DNA from 4 places in the Planomonospora sp. ID91781 genome. Region 3 is predicted to be linked to each of the others. Evidence: riboswitches for the same ligand, from Rfam matches in the RefSeq annotation. Region 3 holds a riboswitch; each other region holds the start of a gene.

What was found. Region 3 has a riboswitch for cyclic di-AMP ahead of HS048_RS03205 (NlpC/P60 family protein). Riboswitches for the same ligand answer to the same signal wherever they lie in the genome.
Region 1: linked by a shared signal. The riboswitch ahead of HS048_RS14400 (C40 family peptidase) and the one ahead of HS048_RS03205 (NlpC/P60 family protein) in region 3 are both predicted to bind cyclic di-AMP.
Region 2: linked by a shared signal. The riboswitch ahead of HS048_RS16500 (CHAP domain-containing protein) and the one ahead of HS048_RS03205 (NlpC/P60 family protein) in region 3 are both predicted to bind cyclic di-AMP.
Region 4: linked by a shared signal. The riboswitch ahead of HS048_RS21370 (IucA/IucC family C-terminal-domain containing protein) and the one ahead of HS048_RS03205 (NlpC/P60 family protein) in region 3 are both predicted to bind cyclic di-AMP.

The regions. Positions count from the first base shown of each region.
Region 1 covers NZ_JABTEY010000001.1:3,169,718-3,175,123, reverse strand. The annotation lists gene HS048_RS14415 (glycosyltransferase family 4 protein) at 1-780, opposite strand, end outside; gene HS048_RS14410 (M48 family metallopeptidase) at 777-2,069, opposite strand; gene HS048_RS14405 (hypothetical protein) at 2,066-2,845, opposite strand; gene HS048_RS14400 (C40 family peptidase) at 3,007-3,513, opposite strand; cyclic di-AMP (ydaO/yuaA leader) riboswitch at 3,623-3,781, opposite strand; gene HS048_RS14395 (C40 family peptidase) at 4,208-5,194, opposite strand; gene HS048_RS14390 (NYN domain-containing protein) at 5,351-5,406, opposite strand, start outside.
Region 2 covers NZ_JABTEY010000001.1:3,638,238-3,643,643, reverse strand. The annotation lists gene HS048_RS16510 (hypothetical protein) at 1-894, opposite strand, end outside; gene HS048_RS16505 (aldo/keto reductase) at 1,099-1,926, shown strand; cyclic di-AMP (ydaO/yuaA leader) riboswitch at 2,121-2,256, shown strand; gene HS048_RS16500 (CHAP domain-containing protein) at 2,276-3,085, shown strand; gene HS048_RS16495 (ABC transporter substrate-binding protein) at 3,511-4,863, shown strand; gene HS048_RS16490 (carbohydrate ABC transporter permease) at 4,948-5,406, shown strand, end outside.
Region 3 covers NZ_JABTEY010000001.1:693,070-698,475, reverse strand. The annotation lists gene lysX (bifunctional lysylphosphatidylglycerol synthetase/lysine--tRNA ligase LysX) at 1-447, shown strand, start outside; gene HS048_RS03210 (LuxR C-terminal-related transcriptional regulator) at 1,099-1,299, shown strand; gene HS048_RS03205 (NlpC/P60 family protein) at 1,406-2,449, opposite strand; cyclic di-AMP (ydaO/yuaA leader) riboswitch at 2,458-2,611, opposite strand; gene HS048_RS03200 (amino-acid N-acetyltransferase) at 3,090-3,665, shown strand; gene HS048_RS38675 (RDD family protein) at 3,762-5,024, shown strand; gene HS048_RS38000 (RDD family protein) at 5,160-5,406, shown strand, end outside.
Region 4 covers NZ_JABTEY010000002.1:463,815-469,220, reverse strand. The annotation lists gene HS048_RS21385 (isoprenylcysteine carboxylmethyltransferase family protein) at 1-378, shown strand, start outside; gene HS048_RS21380 (cation diffusion facilitator family transporter) at 411-1,358, shown strand; gene HS048_RS21375 (CHAP domain-containing protein) at 1,430-2,299, opposite strand; cyclic di-AMP (ydaO/yuaA leader) riboswitch at 2,906-3,060, shown strand; gene HS048_RS21370 (IucA/IucC family C-terminal-domain containing protein) at 3,263-4,063, shown strand; gene HS048_RS21365 (F510_1955 family glycosylhydrolase) at 4,151-5,035, opposite strand; gene HS048_RS21360 (M56 family metallopeptidase) at 5,086-5,406, opposite strand, start outside.

The sequences.
Region 1 (5,406 bases), 2.5 Mb from region 3:
GTCCTCGGCGGCCACGGACCCGGTCAGCCGGACCGAGTCGCGCAGGCCCAGGCGGCCGGCCAGCCGTTCCAGGCTCCCCCGGTACGGCCCGCCGCCGACCAGCAGCAGCCGGGCGTCCGGCACCGCCCGCAGCACCCGGGGCCAGGCGCGGAGCAGCGTGTCCTGGCCCTTGCGCGGCACCAGCCGGGAGACGCAGACCACCACCGGCCCGGCGGCGCACCACGACCGGAGCGCGGAGCCCTTCCCGGACGGCTCCGCCCCCGGGGAGAACACGCCGGTGTCCACCCCCGGCGCGAGCCGTACCAGCTTCTCCTCCGGGATCACCGCGGCGAGCAGCCGCCGGGTGTACTCGCCCAGGTAGGTGACCGCGTCGGCGTGGCCGCCGATCGCGGCCAGCAGCCGCCGGGCCGCCGGGACGCGGGCCCAGGACGCCTCGTGGCCGTGGGTCAGCATCACGACGCGCTCCGCCCCCGCCGTCCGGAGCCGCGGCGCGAGCAGGCCGAGCGGGGCCGCCGCCCCGAACACCGCCGTGTCGCACTTGTGCTCGGCGAGCAGGCCGGCGGCCCGGCGGGCCACCGGCGGGGTCGGGAGCATCAGCGAGGTGGGGTGGCGCACGACGGGGTACGGCTGGCGCGCGTCGAACGCCTCGCACCCGGCCCAGCGGGGGGCGTAGACGACCACCGAGCCCGGGGGCATTCGGACGGCGAGCCCGTGCACGAACGACTGGATGCCGCCGGGGCGGGGCGGGAAGTCGTTGGTGACGATCAGCGTGCGCTTCACGGCTCCGGCAGGCCGTTCAGCGCGGCCCAGGAGCGCGCCGCGGCGATCCGCTCCGGAATGGCGGGGTGGGAGGCATAAAGAACATATTCAACGACATCTGGTGATAAATCAGAAATATTGGCCACGGCCAGCCGCTTCTGCATGGCCGCGAACGTGGCCGGGTCCCGCGTCAGGTTCAGCGCGTGCACGTCGGCCCTGGCCTCGATCTGCCTGCTGACCGCGTTCTGCACCGGCCCGGAGAGCACGGTGGCCAGGCTCAGCAGCCCCATGACCAGACCGGCGGCCCGCGGGTCGGCGAGCGAGGCGACCCCGGTGCGCCGGCGCACCGGGCCCGACGAGGCGACGAGGTACAGCAGGCACGCCCCGCAGGCCGCGCCCAGCGCGCCGACCAGCGTGCCGTACAGCACGTCCCCGGTGGCGGCGTGGCCCAGCTCGTGCGCCACGACCAGCTCGACCTCCCCGGCCGGGGCCCGCAGCAGCGTGTCGTAGACCACGATCCTGCGGGTCGCGCCGAATCCGGAGACGTAGGCGTTGAGCGCGGTGGTCCGGCGGGAGGCGTCGGCGACGAGCACGTCCTCGACCGGCACGCCGTCGCGCTCGGCCATGGCGAGCAGGTCGTCGCGGAGCGGCCCGGCGGCCATCGGCGAGAAGTCGTTGAAGACCGGCTCCACCAGCACCGGATAGGCGAAGGAGACGGTCACGGTCAGCGTGAAGGCGCCCAGCGCGGCGGGGATCCACCAGCGCGCGAAGCGCCGCGCCAGCGCGACGACGGCCAGCACCATGACCGCGGTGAGCGCGGTCCTGATCCCGATGTTCTTGAGCCGGTCGGCGGTCCACGACGGCCAGTCCTGGGTGGACAGGCCGTAGTCCCGCAGGTGGACCTCCTGCCACATCCCGAACGGCCAGCGCACGAGCTCCACCGCCACCGTGACGGCGAGCACGCCGAGCAGCACCCGCAGCCACCACCGTCCCCCCGGAAGCCGCTCCAGCAGCCGCGCGCCCAGCGGGGTGGCCACCAGCAGCCCGGCCGCCACCAGGGTCAGGCCGAGCGACAGGTAGGCGGGCGGGCCCACCACGGCGTCGAACGCCTGGGACCGGGCGATCTGACCGGCGGTGAAGTCGCGGGCCGGATCCGGCTCCACCCGCGGCGCCGCCGCGGGCAGCGCCCGCCACGGCGTGCTGAGCGCCACGACCCCCAGGGTGACCGCGCCGAGGGCGGCCAGCGCCCACCCCGCCGCCCGCGGGCTCCCGGGCCGGGCGCCGGACGCCCGCGCGGTGCTCGACGTCATGCGAGTTCCTTCCGGAGGTGGTCGCGCCAGCCCGCGGTGAACTCCGCCGCGGTCAGGCCGAGCGTGGTCCCGACATCGCTACCGTAGAGCCTCACGAGGGCCCGCTCGCCGAAACGTGCGGCGACGTAGCGGCAGGCGAGCCAGGCCTCCTCGTAGACCTGCGGGAGCCGCGCCCCGCCGGGGGCGAAGTCCCCCGGACCGGGCAGCCGGTCCGGCAGCACGCCCGCCCGCACCTCCCGGGCCAGCTCCGCGGCGACCCGGCGGACGTCCAGCCCCGTGCCCGCGTAGCCGACGTAGTCGGCGAACCCCTCCGACAGCCACATCGGCACCCGGCCGCCCCGGGTCGCGCCGGTGGCCACGTGGACGAGCTCGTGGGTGAGGACCACGTCCCTGCCGACCTCGCTGAGCCGCGCGTAGCCGCCCGGCAGGACGACCACCCGGTCCGCGGTGGCCAGCGCGGCCAGCCCGCGCGTGGCCGCGACCCCGGCGGCGCCCGCGAGCACCGCGGCCTGCGCGTCGGTCTCCGGGAACAGGACCACCGGGCGGACGGGCCCCCAGATCGCGGCGATCCTGCGGCGGGCGCGGTCGGCCCGGGCGGCGAGGTCCGCCAGCAGACCGGCGACGGCGCGGTCCCCGACGACGACCGAGCCCTGCCCGCGGACCACGACGGCTCCCGGCCACGGGACGGCCGGGAGCGGCGCGGACGCGGCCAGCGCGGCGCCCGTGAGCGCCAGCATCCCGGCGAGTACGGCGCGGCGCCCCTGGGGGACGGACATGTGCGCCGATGCTACGCGACGCGGGCCGGCGGATCCGCCCGGGCGCCGGGCACGGAGCGGTCCCCGTACCGGACGCTGAGCGGCCCCGCCCGTCACGGGGACGGGCGGGGCCGCTCGGCACCTGCGCCTTCCGGCGGCACGCCCGCCGCCGGACGGCCCGGTCAGCCGCCGGGGCGGACCGCTCCGGCGAAGGAGGAGCGGTAGTAGTGCTTCAGTTTCACGATCCGGACCGTCCTGCCGCTGCTCGGCGCGTGGACCATCCTTCCCTTGCCGACGTAGATGCCGACGTGGCCCTTGCCGTAGAAGAAGAGCAGGTCACCGGGGCGCAGGCTGCGCCACGAGACCTTCTTCCTGACGGCGCGGTACTGGCTGTGCGTGATCCGCGGGAGCCGTACCCCCGCCTTGCGCCAGGAGTACTGCGCCAGGCCCGAGCAGTCGAACGCACGGGGACCGGTCCCGCCCCAGCGGTAGGGGGCGCCGACCTGCCGCTTGGCCACCGAGACGGCCTTGGCCGCCTTCGCCTTCTGCCGCGCGGCCTTGCTCAGCCTGGTGACCGCCTTGGCGCTCGCCCCGGTGAGGGGGGCGCCGCTCATCCGGGTGACCGCGACGGCTCCGGCCTGTACCGCGGTCGCGCCGTTCGTCGCCGCCCGCGCCTGCGCGGAATTCATTCCGACCGCACCGGCCGACGCGGTCAGAGTGAGCGCGAAACCGCCCACGGAAAGGCGAAAAAGGCGCGACGAACAGGGGTTCTGCAGGGTGGTAGACAGGATTTCTCCTTGGGACTTCCACTGATGCCTACCGGGTTAGCTGACGGATTCGGGCAGGGAAGACGCCCTACGGCACAACGGCGTGCCGATTCACCCCTGGCAATGGGAGCATGCCTTTGGTTCCCCGGTTCCATGCCTCATGGCTGCATGGATTCGGCAGGTCACGACGGTGTAGGTGCTTCGCGTGACCGCTTGGATTATTCATCTGGACACAGCCCGAGAGGCCGGTGCACTGCGACGGCATGGCTTGCTCGTCGCGACGCCAGAAGTTACCCCGATCCCCAAACATCGGCAAAGACGCTGCCCCGTCCGAAGATCGGGGAGCCTCTTCCCTCTTTTCATAACCGCTGGATAACGGCGAGTCCACCACCGCGATATGACCCTCGTCACATTTGGAGATCCGCTGCCTGAACGTTGTCACTCCCGTAACTCCAGTAACAGGAGTAATGATCTTGTCCTGACACGGAAGAGCCCGCGAGCGCGGGGCTCGCGGGCTCGGGCGGCGCGGACGGGGACCGAGACGGGGCAGGGCGGGGCGGGGGCGGCGTCAGGGACGGGGCGGAGGACTGCTTCCGAGACGGGAGCGGGGGCGGCGTCAGGGACGGACCGCGCCCACCAGGCGGCGGCCGTACGCCGACAGGTCGACGACCTTCACGACGTCGCCGGTCTGCGGGGCGTGGACGATCTGGCCGCCGCCGACGTACATGCTCACGTGTCCCAGGCCCTCGCTGAAGATGAGGTCCCCGGGCTGGAGGTCGTCCAGGGAGACCCTGCGGCTCGCACCCCAGCTCCACTGCTCCCAGGTCGTCCGCGGGAGGCTGACGCCCCCGGCGCGCCAGGCGGCCTGGAGCAGGCCGGAGCAGTCCCAGCCGCCGGGTCCCGTGCCGCCGTACTGGTACGGCTTGCCGACCTGGGCGAAGGCGAACTGGAGCGCCTTGCGGGCGCTCCCCGAGGCGGAGCCGGTGTAGGTGATGCCGGGGCTGTTCGGGTCGCCCGCCCGGTAGGCGCCGAGCTCGCGCAGGAGCTTGATCTGGGCCTTGACCATCTTGTCGGCCTTGGCCTTCTGCTCGGCCAGCTCGTCGCGGTACTCGTCGGCCTCGGCCAGGGCGGTCTTGGCCTTGTCCCGGTCGGTCCGCAGGGTCTTGGTGGCCTCGTCGAAGGCGTTGAGGGACTGGGCGCGCAGGGCCGACATCTGGTCCACCGCGGCCAGGCCGCTCAGCAGGTCGCTCGGGTCGGGCCGGGTGATGAGGCTCTCCCAGCCGGTCACCGTGCCCGCCTGGTAGCCGCTGACGGCCATCGCGACCAGTTCCCGGCGCAGACCGGCGACCTTCGCGCTCTGCTTCTCCAGGGCGCCGTTGAGCGTCCGGTAGCGCGTGCGGGCCTTCTTCCACTTCTCGCCGGCCTGGTTGTACTTCTCGACGATCTTGTCGGCCTGGTCGTTGAGCTTCTCCAGCTTCTTCTTGGCCTCGGCGATCGTCGGCTTCGGCTCGGCGAGCGCGTCACCGGCCGGCAACGCCGGCAGCAGGAACGCCACGAGAGCCAGTCCGGCCGCCACGGGCACCCGCCCATAACACTTCGGCATACCCGCCACGGCCACTACTACGCCCTCCCGCCGTAAAGACCTGGGGCGAATAGTACAGAACCAGTAAGGTCCAGCTCACCTTTTCGCCCGCTTCCCCGCCTTCCCGCTCTCGCCGGGCACCCGGCCCGGCGGAGACGACGAGCGGCCGCGGAGGGCTCAGGCGCGTCCGAGGCGCTTCAGGAGCAGTGCGGCGGGCACCGGACGCGCCCCCA
Region 2 (5,406 bases), 2.9 Mb from region 3:
GTCGGGGACCCGCACCGTCTCCACGGTCACGCCCCGCGCCGAGAGCAGGACCCGCAGGGAGGTGACCGCGGTGGAGGGCAGGCTCAGCACCCGCTGCTCCGCGGCCAGCCCGCGCAGGGTCATCTCGGCGGGGCCCCCGCCGTCGTAGACGGTGATCCCGGGCTGCCGCCCGACCCGGGCGAGGTCGTCGGGGTCCTCCCGCCGGTGCGGGAAGTAGGCGACCGGCCCGGCCGAGCCGAGCCCGGACAGCCAGGTGAAGTAGCGCTCGCGGTGGATCAGGCCGTTGCGGACCAGCGAGGTGCCCAGCACGACGGTGCGCTCCCGCGGGCCGGGGCCGTGCAGCGGCTGGCCGCGCAGCCAGGTGAAGTCGTGGGCCACCAGCTCCGCTCCGGTGCTCCGTACGGCCGCGGCCAGCTCGTCCGGGACGGGCAGCGCGGTGAAGACCGTCAGCCGGCCGGACCGGGCGGCGGCGCGGAGCCGGAGGGCTGCGGCCGTGCCCAGTGCCGCCCGGAGCGCGGAGCGCAGCGCCCCGCCGGCGGCGCGGGCCCGCAGCAGCGGCGTGCCCGGCCGCCGGGTGAGCAGTTCCAGGAGCCTGACGGTGGCCAGCCCGTCGTCGACGATCACGACCCGGCGCGGGAAGGCGGTGAGCCAGGCCAGCTGGACCCGGCCGGAGAAGGCGTCGCCCACCACCCAGGCGGCGCCGCGCTCCGGGCGCGGCATGTCCGGCTCCGGTCCGGCCAGCTCCAGCCCGTCCGGCAGGCCGAGCCGGTGCAGCTCCCGGCGGGTGACGGCGAGCGGGCGCAGCCCCGCCCGGGACACGACCCGGGTCCGGGTGCCCAGCAGTCCCGCGTGGTGGGCCTCCACCGCGCAGAGCATCTGCAGCGGGGACTCCACCCAGGCTACGGCCGAACACTGATCCCGCGCGTGGTCTCGACCGTCCTGCTCCACGCCGGGCGATGACCCGTTCACGACCGCCCCAACGTAACGCGGCGGTCTTACGGGACCGGGAACCCCGGGTGAACAGCCGACCACGCCCAGCGAGAGGTAAAGCACCGTTCCAACCGGTTCGTCCGGGTATGGATGGGAGATCATGAATGCATGGAATTCGTGACTCTCAACAACGGCGTCCGCATGCCCCGGCTCGGTTTCGGCGTCTGGCAGGTGCCCGACGACGAGGCGGCCACCGCCGTGGCCACCGCCCTCGAGGCCGGCTACCGGAGCATCGACACCGCCGCGCTGTACCGCAACGAGGAGGGCGTGGGCCGGGCCCTGCGCGCCTCCGGCGTGCCACGCGAGGAGGTGTTCGTCACGTCCAAGCTCTGGAACGACGCCCACGGCTACGACGCGGCGCTGCGCGCGTTCGACGCGAGCCTGGAACGGCTCGGCCTGGACTACCTCGACCTCTACCTGATCCACTGGCCGGTCCCGGCGCAGGACCTGTACCCGGAGGCCTGGCGGGCGCTGGAGAAGCTGTACGCCGACGGCCGGGTGCGGGCCGTGGGGGTCAGCAACTTCACGGTGGAGCACCTGGAGCGCGTGCTCCAGGAGGGGAGCGTCGTCCCGGCCGTCAACCAGATCGAGCTGCACCCGCAGCTCCCCCAGGCCGAGCTGCGCGGCCACCACGCCGGGCACGGCATCGTCACGGAGGCGTGGAGCCCGCTCGGCCAGGGCCGGGGGCTGCTGGAGGAGCCGGTGCTGGCCGAGGTCGCGGCCCGGCACGGGGTCACCCCGGCCCAGGCGGTGCTCCGCTGGCACCTGCGGCTGGGCAACGTGGTGATCCCCAAGTCGGTCACGCCCTCGCGGATCGCCGAGAACCTCGACGTGTTCGGGTTCGAGCTGGACGACGAGGACATGGCGGCGATCGCCTCGCTGGACGCGGGCCGGCGCCTCGGCCCGGACCCCGCGACGTTCAACCAGGTGAGCTGAGCACCGCTCGGCGACCGTTCGAGGGCCGCCGTTCCCGGGCAGGGCTCGCCGACGGGCGAGCCCTGCCCGGTTTTTCGCATTTATCAATATTTTCCCCGATCGATACCCTGCTCCGGCTTCCCGCCCGCACCCCCATCCCGCCTTGACCGGACTTTGCCGGGACGTGACTCAACCCGCCCGGCCTCCTCCCGATGAGGTCATGGACGCCGAATCCGCGACCCCGCGGAACCGGGGACCCACCTCCCCTGGGGTGAATCAGCGCCCGCGCGCTGTAGGGCACTTCCTGGCCCGAACCCGTCAGCTAACCCGGTAGGCGGCACGGAAGCCGAGCAAGGAGTCGAACCCCCGCATGGGCAAGCACCGCCGTACCTCCCCCGTGAAGCGCACTTCCCCGGTGAAGCACCGCCGCACCTCCCCCGCGAAGACCGGCGGCTCCTCCACCGCCTCCCCCGCCTCCACGAGGGGGCGCCGCCTGACCCACGCCCTGCTGGGCGCGTCGGTCACCCTCGCGGGCGGCGCCGTGGCGAGCCCTCCGGCCCACGCCGAGGCCCCCCTCCGGGCGTCGGCCGGCGCCCTCACCGCGGCCGCCGGGATCTCCGGGGGCCTGCCCGCCTCCGCCGCGTCCGCCAGGACCCCCCTGCAGCTCATCGCCGACGGGCTGCCCCGGGTCTCGGCCGAGGATGTGCTCTCCATCGCCGAGGGCCAGATCGGCGTCAAGGAGAACGACCGGGGCGGCGGCACCAGGTTCCACCGGTGGTACATGGACTCCTACCGCGCCGCGGAGACCGTCGAGCGCGACGGCGGCGCGATCCGCGGCTACGCCAACGCGCCCTGGTGCGCGATGTTCGTCTCCTGGGTCGGCGAGCAGGCGGGCATCCGGCCGGTCTTCGGCTGGGACGCCTACACCGTGACCTACGCCCAGTGGTTCCGGGCCAACGGCCACTGGGGCACCACCGCCAAGCCCGGCGCGGTCGTCTTCTTCGACTGGAAGCGGGGCGACAGCCTCTACGGCATCGACCACGTCGGCCTGGTCGAGGAGGACAACGGCGATGGGACCATCACCACGATCGAGGGCAACACCGGCAACGGCAAGGTCGAGCGGCGCGTCCGCCCCAAGGCCGAGGTCGTCGGCTACGGCTACCCGGTCTACCGGGGCTGATCCGCGCCGGACGGCGCTCCGGAGGGGTACGGCCCGGCGGGCCGTACCCCTTTTCCTGCCGCCGGGCACGGACCCCGCTCCGGCGGCCGGCTCCACCCTCCGGGACCGGGGTTCCGCCGTCCGCGAACGGAGGGTTCTCCCCTCCCTGCTCCGGAAGGGGCGGGACACATGTTCGCGTGATGGGAGCGCTCCCAACAGCCTATCTGAGGCTTATCTCCCGATAAACCGCTATATGTCCTAGGTTTAAGTCCGAGATGTAACGGTTGAGTTTCGGCATATTGACGTTCCGGTTGCCTATCGTCCACTCTTCGTGGGAGCGCTCCCAAAGCATGTTGCAGAGCAGCCAGCCTCGGTCCGGGTTTGTCGGGGACCGGCCGCGGCTGCACCTCCCACCGATTCGGGCGACCACCTGAGAGGGGTCCGGAATGTTGAACACCAAGCGGCAGGGCAAGCTCGCCGCAGTAGCGGTCATGGCGGCCACCGCCCTTGCGATCACGTCCTGCGGTTCGAGCGAGCCCACGCCCGCCGCCGGCGGCGACGGCGCGTCCTCGGCCGCGGCCGCGCCGGTCACCATCACCGTCCACACCTTCGGCGGCGGCGAGAACTTCGGTTACGACGAAGCCGTCAAGAAGTGGAACGCCGAGCACCCGAACATCCAGGTCAAGTACCAGAACCTGACCGACCGGTTCGAGGACGTCTTCCTCCCGCAGCTGCTGCAGAAGCTGCAGGCCGGCAGCGGCGCCGCCGACATCGTCGGCATCGACGAGGGCGCGATGGGCCTGATGAAGGCCCGCCCGCAGTTCTTCGCCGACCTCGGTCAGTTCGGCCTGGAGAACCGCAAGGCCGACTTCCCCGCGGCCAAGTGGGAGAACGGCGTCAACAAGGACGGCAAGCTCTTCGCGCTGGGCACCGACATCGGCGGCATGACCATGTGCTACCGCAAGGACCTGTTCGAGAAGGCGGGTCTGCCGACCGAGCGCGAGGAAGTCGGCAAGCTCTGGCCGGACTGGGCCGCCTTCATGGAGGCCGGCAAGAAGTTCCAGGCCGCCAACCCCGGCAAGGGCGACCCCAAGTTCCTCGACGGCCCGAACACCCTCTACAACGTGGTGCTCTCGCAGGAGGGGCCGAAGAACGGCAACATCGCCTACTTCGACACCAACAACCAGCTCGTCATCGACAAGAACCCGGCCGTCAAGACCGCGTTCGACACGGTGAAGTCCTTCAGCGAGGCCGGCCTGACCGCCAAGCTCGCCTCGTTCACCCCCGAGTGGAACGCCGCCATCAAGAAGGGCGGCTTCGCCACCATGGGCTGCCCGGCCTGGATGCTGGGCGTGGTCTCCGGCGCGGCCGGTGAGGAGAACAAGGGCAAGTGGGACGTGGCCTCGGTCCCCGGCGGCGCTGGCAACTGGGGTGGCTCCTACCTCGCGATCCCCGCGCAGAGCAAGCACCAGAAGGAGGCCGCTGAGGTCCTGAACTACCTCACCGGCAAGGAGGGCCACATCGCGGCCTTCAAGGAGGCCGCGGCCTTCCCGAGCTCCCTGCCCGCGCAGCAGGACCCGGCCGTCGCCGACCTGAAGAACGAGTTCTTCAACGACGCGCCGACCGGCCAGATCTTCGGCGCCTCGGTCAAGGACCTGCTCCCGCTCTTCCTGGGTGAGAAGCACGCCCAGGTGAAGACCGCGGCGGAGAAGGTCCTGGAGGGCATGGACAAGGGCTCGATCCCCTACGCCGAGGCCTGGACCAAGTTCGTCGAGGCCGGCACCAAGGCAGCGGGCTGATCCCCCTCCCGTTCGGCACGGGCCCGGCGGCGGCTACCCCCGCCGCCGGGCCCGTCGCCTGCCCTTGAGCTGAAAGGCTGACCGATGACCCTCAACGTCGACACCCCCGCTCCGGCGCGGCGGGAAGGCCCCCGCCGGTCTTCCGGGCCCCGGAACCCGGGACGCGGCGGCAGGGGACTCGCCCGGTTCGACCTCCGGGCGACCCCGTACTTCCTCGTCTCCCCCTACTTCCTGCTCTTCGCCGTCTTCGGCCTCTTCCCGCTCGGCTACACCGCCTGGGTGTCCCTGCACGACTGGGAGCTCGCCGGGGACAAGACCTTCACCGGACTCGACAACTACACCGAGCTGATCGCCGACGGAGCCTTCTGGAACGCGGTGCTCAACACGGTCGGGATCTTCGTCATCGCGACGATCCCGCAGCTGGTCCTGGCGCTGATGCTCGCCAACGCGCTCAACAAGCGCATCCGGGGCCGGCTCTTCTTCCGCCTCGGCATCCTGCTCCCCCTGGTGACCTCCGTCGTCGCGGTCGCCGTGGTCTTCACC
Region 3 (5,406 bases):
GAGATCCACTGGGACCCCAAGTGGGGCCAGGGCAAGCTCGTCCAGGAGATCTTCGAGGCGCTGGTCGAGCACACGCTGATCCAGCCCACGTTCGTCATGGACTACCCGCTGGAGACCTCCCCGCTGGCCCGCCAGCACCGCGACAACCCGCTGCTCACCGAGAAGTGGGACCTGATCGGCTTCGGCACCGAGCTGGGCACCGCCTTCTCCGAGCTGGTGGACCCGGTCGAGCAGCGCCGCCGCCTCACCGAGCAGTCCCTGCTCGCCGCGGGCGGTGACCCGGAGGCCATGCAGCTTGACGAGGACTTCCTCGCCGCCCTGGAATACGCGATGCCGCCGACGGGCGGGATGGGGCTGGGCGTCGACCGCCTCGTCATGGCCTTCACCGGCAAGAACATCCGCGAGACCATCCTGTTCCCGCTGGTCAAGCCGACCGGCGGCGCCTGACGGGCGGTCACGGCCGGGGGCGGCGCCCCCGGCCGTGACGCGGTGCGTCCCGCGTGCCCGGGCGCGCCTTTCAACGCACGGATCAGAAACTCCGTTTCGGCCGTGCCCTATATCGTCGGAAGATCAATCATCCCGGCGGTTATTAACGAATGCAGAGAAATGAGCCTCGCGTCCGGCAGCCGGACGGAGGCTCCTTCTGTTTCGGCCGTGGTGCTCCAGTGACCGGCGTGACAAAAGTCTCACGCCTCCTGCGCAGCGCGGGACGGGCGGCCCCGCGGGCGCGGCGGCGGGACGGTCCCGGTGGGGGCGTCCCGCTCCGGGGCCGTTCGTCCGTGCCTGCAGGCCCTTCGTCCATGCTCGCAGGTCGTTCGCCGGACGGTCGCCGAGCCGTTCGCGCCCGGCCGCCGGCCGGCCTCGGCTTATTCGCAAAACCCCGACATATCGTCAGTACTTCACGTAATAGCCACTAAGTCAATGTAGGTCCCCGGATCTATGGAGAGCAGAACTTGACGACCTTTGAAGAAGACGTTTACCGTTCCTGACGGGCGGCATTGGTTCCGATCACACTCACGGCTGGATGCCGGTGCGGGGGAGGACCTCTAGATGGCATATCCAGAAGTCGTAGTGGATGCCCGTCGCGGCCTTCTGGCCGTGAGCGAGGTGGATCTGAGCGACGAGGATCTCGTCCTCCTGGCGGAGCTCGCCAAGGGGGTCACGGTGGACCGCGTGGGACGGCGTCTCGACATCAGCGGGCGCACCGTCCGGCGGAGGCTGCGCGGCATCTGCGACCGCATCGGCGTGGCCACGGCCATCGAGGCCGTGGCATGGGCCGCCCGCCGCCGCCTGATCTGACCCGCGTCCGGCCCGGAGCGCACCGGTCCGGATCCGTGCCCGGCCGGGCGGTCCGGAACCGCGTCCGGCCGGACTCCGCCTCAGTCCGCGGGCCGTACGGCGCGTCTCAGTCCGCGATCCGTACGGCGCCGGCGAACGGACGGCCCGCGATCGGGGCGATGCGGACGACGTCGCCGGTCCGCGGCGCGTGGACCATCAGGCCCCCGCCGATGTAGATCCCGACGTGGTGCAGGTCCCGGTGGAAGAAGATCAGGTCTCCGGGGCGCATCTGCTCCTTGGGGATCTGCGTGCCCGCGGTCCACTGGTTGCCGGTGTAGTGCGGCAGGCTGATCCCGACCTTCTGGTAGGCCCACATGACCAGGCCCGAGCAGTCATAGCTGTTGGGACCCTCGGCGCCCCACACGTAGGGCTTGAGCTGCTGGCTGAGCGCCCAGCGGGCGGCCTCGGCGGCCTTCCCGCCGCCCACGATCGGCATGTCGACCTTCACGGCCCGGCCCCCGCCGCCGGCGCGCTCGCGCACCTCCCGGAACAGGTTGCTCTCGACCCGGGCGACCAGCCGCTCGATCTTGGTGCGCTTGGTGCCGAGCTTGTCGAGGAGGGCGGTGACCTCGGCGGTCCGCGCCTTCGCGCTGGCCTTCGCCCGCTCGGCGGCCTGGATCGCCCGGCTGACCTGGGCGACCTCCTCGCTCTGCCGCTGCTGGAGGGCGTAGGCGGCGGCCGCCTGGTCGAGGAAGGCGTCGGGGTCGCCGGAGGAGGTGAAGGCGAGACCGCCGCCCAGGCCGCCCGTCATGTAGCTGCTCTGCGCGAGCAGGCTGGCCTTGTGCCGCCGGGACTCCAGCTGGGACTCGCTGGTGGCGAGGGTCTTCTTGGCGGCGGCGGCGGCCCGCTCGGCCTGCTTGAGCTTGACCCGCTCCCCGTTGTACTGCTCGGTGAGCTGGGCGATCTCCGTGTGCAGCTTGTCGGCCTGCTTGGCGAGCTGCTGGAGGCTCGGCTGGGGGTCGGCGGTGGCGACCAGGGGGGTCCCGAGGGTCAGGGACGCGAAGACGGCTGCGACGACGGTGATCCGGAGCGGGAATCCGTGCGGGGTGCGTTCTCGATAGCGGGCGTGCTTGCCCGCATGCTCTCTCCCGCGTTCGCGCGTGCGCTTCACCAACAGGCTCCTCTTCCTCGCACCGCCTACCGGGTTAGCTGACGGGTTCGGGCCGGAGGCAGCCCTACCGAGAGCGCTGACGGCGTCTCGGATTCACCCCGGGGGACTTCAGGGAGGTGGGTCCCCGGTTCTCCGGGCTCGGAGATTCGGCGGGCCGGCTCTCGGGGTGAGCCGACATCGAGCCTGGACACTAGTGCAATGGGAGTTCAAGCTCAACCAGAACTCCAAACTTGGTAAGGGTTCTCAAACGAGGAAATCACGGACAGGTCACGCGGAATCATGATCCACATGTCATTGCGCCGCGCGTTCCCGGCTCCCGGCCGCAGGGTGAGATCTTCGCAGGTCCGCGCTGCCGCATCCGGGAAGACCGGCGGCCGGAGGAAGGCGGCGGGTGTGGTGCGGCTCACGACGGGTGACGCATGATGCTTTTGGGGGGTGAGTTAAGGACGAGCCGTAACTGCAGACGGCAGAGGACGTACTCTGATCGGTTGTGACTCCTCCGCTCCCTGCGGGAGCGGCTTCGCGCCTCCCTCGGAGCGAGGTAGGCGACGGCCAGGCCCTGACCGTTTCGAACACGGGAACCATGACGGAGGCATTCCTCCCGCCGGGTGGATCCGGTGGTTCCCCCGCTAGGAGAATGATGGAGCAGGTTGCGGAGCACTTCCCCCCGCGGGCCGTACTCGAGGCGGAGACGATCACCGTGCGCCGGGCGCGGACCCCGGACGTGCGGTCCATCAGGCGGCTCGTCGACACCTACGCCGGGGCGGGCCCGCGCCTGCTGGAGAAGGCCACCGTCACGCTGTACGAGGACGTGCAGGAGTTCTGGGTGGCCGAGCGGGCCGGCCGGGTCGTCGGCTGCGGCGCGCTCCACGTGCTCTGGGAGGACCTGGCCGAGATCCGCACGGTCGCCGTCGACCCCTCCTGCCGGAAGATGGGCATCGGGCACCTGATCGTCTCCCAGCTCATCCGCGCCGCCCGCGAACTCGGCCTGCGCCGGGTCTTCTGCCTGACGTTCGAGGTCGATTTCTTCGCCCGGCACGGATTCCGCGAGATCCAGGGGACGCCGGTCTCCCCGGAGGTCTACGCGGAGCTTCTCGCCTCCTACGACGAGGGCGTCGCGGAGTTTCTCGATCTCGAACACGTCAAGCCGAACACCTTGGGGAACACCAGGATGCTGCTGCACCTCGGCGGGAATGACGCCGGGGCTGACTCCTAGGAAAGGTGACTGTTCTTACCTATGTCGATACCTTGTGCAGCAGCAAGCATGCATGTCTGACATAAGACACATGCCCAGTCGAAGTGAGGTGACGCGGTGAGCACCGGACAGCCGCCGTATCCGCAGGATGATCCCGACCGCGATCGCACACCGTCGGGGCAGCCGGAATACGGACAGCAGAACGCGTACGGTCAGCACGCCCAGGGCGGGCACGACCCCGACGTGACGATCGTGGGATACCGGGGCGAGGGCACGGGCCCGCAGACCCCGCCCGCCTACGGCCAGCAGCCCGGCTACGGGCAGCAGGGCACGGGTTCGTACGGCCAGCAGCAGGGGTACGGCCAGCAGGCCGCTCAGCCCGGCTACGGCCAGGCGGCCTCCCACGAGCAGGGCTACGGCCAGCAGCAGGGGTACGGCCAGCAGGCGGCCCAGCCCGGCTACGGCCAGGCGGCCTCCCACGAGCAGGGCTACGGCCAGCAGGGCTACGGCCAGCAGGCCGCCCAGCCCGGCTACGGCCAGCAGCCCGGCTACGGGCAGCAGGGCACGGGTTCGTACGGCCAGCAGCAGGGCTACGGCCAGCAGGCGGCCCAGCCCGGCTACGGCCAGGCGGCCTCCCACGAGCAGGGCTACGGCCAGCAGGGCTACGGCCAGCAGGCCGCCCAGCCCGGTTACGGCCAGCAGGCGGCCCAGCCGGGCTACGGCCAGCAGGGTTACGGCCAGCAGCCCGGCTACGGGCAGCAGGGCTACGGCCAGCAGGCGGCCCAGCCCGGTTACGGCCAGCCCCAGGGGTACGGCCAGCAGGGCTACGGCCAGGGCTACGCCCCGCAGGGCGTGACGCCCCCCGGCGTCCCCGCTCCGCTCGCGGAGTGGTGGCAGCGCCTGGTGGCCCGCCTCATCGACGGTGTGCTCGTCATCGGCATCCCGGTCGGGATCCTGAGCGCGGTGCTGACCGCCATGCTGGTGACCGCCCCGTCGTTCAACACCGAGACCGGTGCGCTGGAACTGGGCGGCGGCTACGTCCTCGCCAGCCTGCTCACCTACGTGCTCACCGGCGTGATCATCTTCGCCTACGAGTTCCTGATGCTCAAGCAGAACGGCCAGACCGTCGGCAAGATGGTCATGGGCATCAAGGTGGTCGCGATCGGGAGTGCCTCGACCGCCGGCGGTGTGCCCGGCGACTCCGCCCTGAGGCGGGCGGGCGTGTACGCCGGTCCGACGGCCCTGAGCGGAATCCCGGTCATCGGGTGGTTCTTCAACATCTTCACCCTGGTGAACGTGCTCTGGCAGCTCTGGGACAAGCCCTTCCAGCAGTGTCTGCATGACAAGGCGGCCTCGACGGCGGTCGTGAAGATCAAGTAGTTCCGTGATCGACGGGGCCGGCGGGGGAACCGCCGGCCCCGCTTTCATGCCCGGGCGGGAAAACGGTGTCGGAAGGTCTTCCCGGGGCAGACTGCGGGGGACTGCAAAACCATTCGCGCCGGCGGAAGGAACGCCATGGCCGCCTCTCCGCGTCCCGGAGACAATCACCTCGGGCCGGCTTCTTCCCCGTCCGCGGGCTCCTATACGGCCGCGCCGGTTCCGCGACTCCCGGATGGGACGGGCTTCTCCCTTTCCCGGACCGCGAGGACCGGAGGGGCGGGCGGAGGCCGAGCGAGGACTCCCGCTCCTTCGGGAGGCGCGGGAACGCCATCCGGTAAGGGAGCCTTCCGCCGGACGGATCCGCCGCTTCCGTCGCCGTGTC
Region 4 (5,406 bases), on a different contig from region 3:
GTGGCCACGTTGGCTGCCCAGCTGGCCATGGGTGCCTCCTGGCGGATCGGCGTGGACGCCGGCGAGCGCACCGATCTGGTCACCGGCGGCCCGTTCGCCCTGGCCCGCAACCCGATCTTCACCGCGATGGTCACCACCAGTGCCGGGCTGACGCTGATGGTGCCCAACCCTGTGGCGCTCCTCGCTTTGGTGGTGCTGGTGGCCGCCATCGAGCTGCAGGTGCGCGCGGTGGAGGAGCCCTATCTGCTGGCCGCTCACGGCCGCGCCTACCAGAGGTATGCCTCGCAGGTGGGCCGCTTCGTGCCCGGCCTGGGCCGCCTGCCCGGCCCGGACACCATCGCACGGGCGGGGGGATCACCCCCGGCCCGCGGCCACTGAAGTCGTTCACCCCAGCAACGAAGGAGCATTTCGTGGGCAGCAACCACGCATCCGGTCACGGTCACGGTCACGGGCACGGGCAGCTGAGTCCGACCGGCCGCCACCGCGGGCGCCTGGTCGGCGTGCTGGCCATCACCGGCACCGTCATGCTCGTGCAGGTGGCCGGGGCACTGGCCTCGGGCAGCATCGCGCTGCTGGCCGACGCCGGGCACATGCTCACCGACAGCGCCGGCATCGCCCTGGCCCTGGCGGCCATCGTCCTGGCCGCCCGCCCGGCCACCTCGAGGCGCACCTTCGGCCTGGCCCGGGCCGAGATCCTGGCCGCGGCCGTCAACGCCGCGGTGCTCTTCGGCCTCGGGGCGTACGTGCTGTACGAGGCGGTCTCCCGCCTGGTCTCGGCGGAGGCTCCGCACCTCGCCACCGGCTCCATGCTGCTCTTCGGCGTCGTCGGCCTGGTCGGCAACCTGGCCTCGATGCTGGTGCTGATCGGCGTGCAGGGCGAGAGTCTCAACCTGCGCGGCGCCTTCCTGGAGGTGGCCACCGACGCGCTCACCTCCGTGGGCGTCATCGCCGCCGCGATCGCGGCCCACCTGACCGGGTTCACCCGCGCCGACGCCGTCGTCGCGGTGCTGATCGGCCTGCTCATCGTGCCGCGCGCGCTCAAGCTGCTGCACGCGGCCGTCAACGTGCTCCTGGAGGCCACCCCCGCCCACCTGGACCTGGACCAGGTCCGCGCGCAGCTGCTGGCGGTGCCGCACGTACGGGCCGTGCACGACCTGCACGCCTGGACCGTCACCTCGGGCCTGGCCGCGCTCAGCGCGCACATCGTCATCGACGACGAGTGCTTCACCGACGGCCACGCCCCGCGGCTGCTGGACGTCCTGCAGGAGTGCCTCAAGGACCGTTTCGACCTGCACCACGCCACCCTGCAGCTGGAGTCGCCGGCCCACGCCCGGCACGAGCAACCCGCCCACGCCTGACGGCCAAGGGCTCCCCCGGACCGACCGGTCCGTCCTCTGGTCAGGCCCGCACCCGGCAGGGCTCTCGGGTCTCAGCCTGAGTAGGCCGGGTGGCCGAACCCGACGATGGTGTCCATGGTGCGCGTGCGCGCGATCACCTTGTCGCTGATGTTGCCCTCCACCGTGGAGACCGAACCGTCGGGGTTCACGCCGGTCACCAGGCCGACGTGGTCGATGGCCGAGATGTTCTTGGAGCCGCCCCAGTCGAAGAAGACGAGGTCGCCGACCTGCGGGGCGCGGTCGAAGCGGCCCTGCTTCTTGAACCACTGCGCGTGCCAGGGGGTGTAGGCGTAGATGCCCATCGCATCCTGCGCGCCGTGCTCGACGGCCACCCACGCCAGGAACATGTCGCACCAGGGGGCGGCGGCGAACCCCTTCTGCTTGGTGTACTTGTCGTACCACTTGCCGTAGAAGGACGTGCCGTCCGCGGCCTCGCCCTCGCCGACCTTGCTGAGGGCGGTGGCGATGAGCTGCTGGACCTTGGTGCCTGCGGTCAGCGGCGCGGCCGGTCCGGAAAGACCCTTTGCCTGGGACCGGTCCGGCATCTGCAGCTCTGGGAGCTGGTCCGGCGCCGCAAGCGCGTCGCTTCGGCCATCGGTGGTCAGGTTCTGATCGGGCGACTGGATGACCTCACTGCGCGGCTGGGCCGGTGCTGAGGTCTCGGGGGCCGGGGCCTGAGACGGCATCGTCCCCTGCTCGATCATCGCGATCTGGGCTTCGATCTCGGCGATCCGGGTCTGCATCTGCGAGAAGGGAGCCGCGCCGGAGTCGCTGTCGGTGATCGACGGGATGTCGGCTGCATGAGCCGTCCCAGCGGACAGGACGGTGAAGCTTGCCATGCCGGCGACGATCAGGCTGATGGACAGGCTCTGGCGGCCGAAGGCGTGCGACAGAACGGGCAACGGTACGTTCCTTTACTGACCTGCGCGGGGAAAGGGCTCTCATGACGCGGGACACGAAGCTCCTGCCGGTACGGCGTAAGCCACAGCCGCCCTCTCCGGCCACGCGTCAAGGCGTGGTCGTGCAGGAACAGCCCGGGGTCATCCTGTTGTCGCCTGGACATTCGACTACGGCAGATAGTTCCTGAGGAAAGTCAGGGATTCGATTCGCTGACCCCGATAGGAGGCGGGGAGTGGAGCTGCCGTCCCCCGGGGTGCGGGGCGGAATCCGCTGCAGGGCACCGCAGAGACAGTGGCGTGCATCATCGAAGCCGGTGTTCGTCCCGCACCCTTGCTGCAACCGTCATGAGCAGGCGGAGAGGCTCTCATGCGCAAGTGAAACCGCATCCAGGTGAGTGCGGGCGCGGCCGGGAACTGGGGCATCCGGATGGGCAAGACCTTGCGATCGTGCGGCCGGAAGATCTTACGGACAGCCCTGGCCAAGGTAGAGCTTTCGGACGTTATGTGACGTTTTATTCATCTTGCCGACACGCATCTACTACATCGCATCGTAACGTCTGATGATCTGCCTTCATCGGGAAGACGGCCCGCCTGCCGTCGGATCCCGCGCCGGCCCAGACGCCTCCGCCGGGGGAACCGGGGACCCATCGCGCGAACCCGCGGACCTTTCCACGAGCGCGCAGGGTGAATCCGTCCCGTCGGCGGTAGGGCGACTCTTGGCCCGAACCCGTCAGTTCGCCCGGTAGGCGGTCACGAAAAGGAGAGACGCGAGTGAAGCACGCCGGTTCCTCACCGCAGGCTGCGCCGTATGGGGCGCCTCATCGGGCGTCCGACCGTAAACAGCCGCTGGACGGCGATCACCTGACCGAGCCGCCGACGTGCCGCCCCGCTACGTCGGCCTGCTGTGTCGATGGCCCACAATGGTGCGCGGACAACGCCGTCCCTCATGCAAGGAGCTCCCCCGACGTGTCGCATCCACCTCCCGGCCCTGCAGCCGTGCTCACCGCGCTGGCCGGCTACGGCGAGCGCTACCGGCTGCAGGACGGCCTGGACGCGGGCGAGGACTGGGTCGCCGCCGACCGGCTGCTGGACCCCGCCTCCGAGGAGCTGACCCGGGTGCTCGAAGCCGAGCGGACCGCCAGCGGACAGGTGTCGGCGCACGCCACGGCGCTGACCGTGATGGCCGTCTACGCGGGCACGGTCACGGCTCCCGCCCTGCTGGCCTGGGCACTGTACGGTGAGGTGCTGGATGTGCGGCCGGACAACGTGGCGCTCCGGCTCGACGACCACCACGGGTTCGGCGCCGTCGCGCTGCGCCGCCCCCGGCTGGCCGAGACCTCACAGATGACCGCGGACGTACGGCTGAAGCTGCTGGTCGGCCAGGTGCTCGATGAGCACCTGTTCCCGCTCGCCGATGCGCTGCGGGTGCGCAGCCGCGCGGGCCAGCGCCAGCTGCACGGCGGAATCGCCCAGGGGTGCGCCGCGGCGTTCGGCGCCGCGAGCAGGACGCCCGGGGCCGACGTCGACCTGCTGCACCGTTCCCATGATGCCTTCCTCGCCGCCTGCCCGCCGGGGCTGGGCGGGCTGGGGGAGATGGTCCGGCTCTCCGAGGGCGGCAGGGAGGGCTTGTTCTACCTGCGCCGGACGTGCTGCCTGTTCTACACCGCCGTCCATGGAGAGAAGTGCGCCAGCTGCTGCCTGGACAGTGTCGAGGACCGCGTCTGCGCCTACCGCCGGGTCCTCGCCGGCGCGGCGAGCTCGCACTGATCCGGCCCCGGCCTCCGGCTGCGATCAGTGACGACGCGGCGCCCGCGGACGGAACGGGGGCGGTCGGAGAAGGTGCGGGCGTGCGGCTCAGCTGAGGGCGGGCCGGTAGACGACGGAGAAGCCGCGTCCTCCGTCCGTTGATTCCAGGACGGTCCCGTCCTGCAGCGCCGCAAGGAGACGCTGCCGGTCGACGGCGGTGAAAGCCGCGGCCTGGCCGGGCAGGCGGCCTGCGGCCTGCCACGTTGCGCCGCCGTCGGCGCTGGCGTGCACACGGCCATCGGCGCCGACCCCCACCAGGTCGTCTTTGCCGAGCGCGTCAAGGTGGGACAACAAAGGGGAGCCGGCGAGCCCGGCGAAGGTCAGGCCGCCGTCCTTGCTGACCTGCACTCCCTCGGAAGTGGTCGCGTGGACCCGGTTCGGCTCCTCCTCGTGAGCGGCCAAGTCGATCACTTGCAGCGCGGCTCCCGGCGCCCAGCCTTGGCCTTCATTGCCGCTGCGCCGCACCTGCCCGCTCTGGCTGTCGTAGGCGTACAGGGTCGTCCCCGCCGGTGCGATGGCGTGGAAGTCGGCGATGCCTGCCTGCGAGACCGTGCTCCAGGTGAGGCCGGCGTCCGTGGTGCGGATCAGGCCCAGGTGCGGGGAGCCGCCGGATGGGACGTCGTTCGCCGCGGGGTGCCCGCTGGCCAGGAAGGTCTTCGGCCCGATCACGATGAAGCCCATGTGATCCTGAACGCGATCGGCGACCCGCCGGGCAGTGTCGGTGGAACGGACCTGGAACAGGCCGTAGTGCCCGGCGATGTAGATCGTGCCGTCGGCCGGGTCGACCCCCAGCCCGTGAACGTGACCGATCCCAGGATCGGCGGCATCGGCGGTCTGCGTGGACGGCTGTGCGGCGCATGCCGTACCGGACAGCAGCGCGAGCGCCAGGACGGCGCCTGCGCGCACACGACGATGCCGGTCGATCGAGGCCATGGCATGATGCTACCGCCATCTACTATCCATCATCGTAGAAGGTGCGGTGTCTAGAAGATCGAAAGCGTATGGCAGTGGTGGGCCAGCAGCGACGCCACACCCGGGATCGCGGCCACGACCGCAGGACCGGCGAGCAGCAGAGCGACAGCGGCCAAGCCGGCCAGGCGCTCCTTGCGGCCGAGGGGAGCGGCCGGATTGAGCATGCGCTTGACCCGGGTCAGCGCCGTCTCGCCACCGGCACCCAGCATGAACGCCGGAGTCCTGCCGGTGGCCAGCCGTACCAGGGCGGCGGCGATGTGGATGCGCGGATGCTGGCGGGCAGCGACATCGTCGGCGAGCAACTCGACCAGCCGGGTGACCTCGGTGCGGGC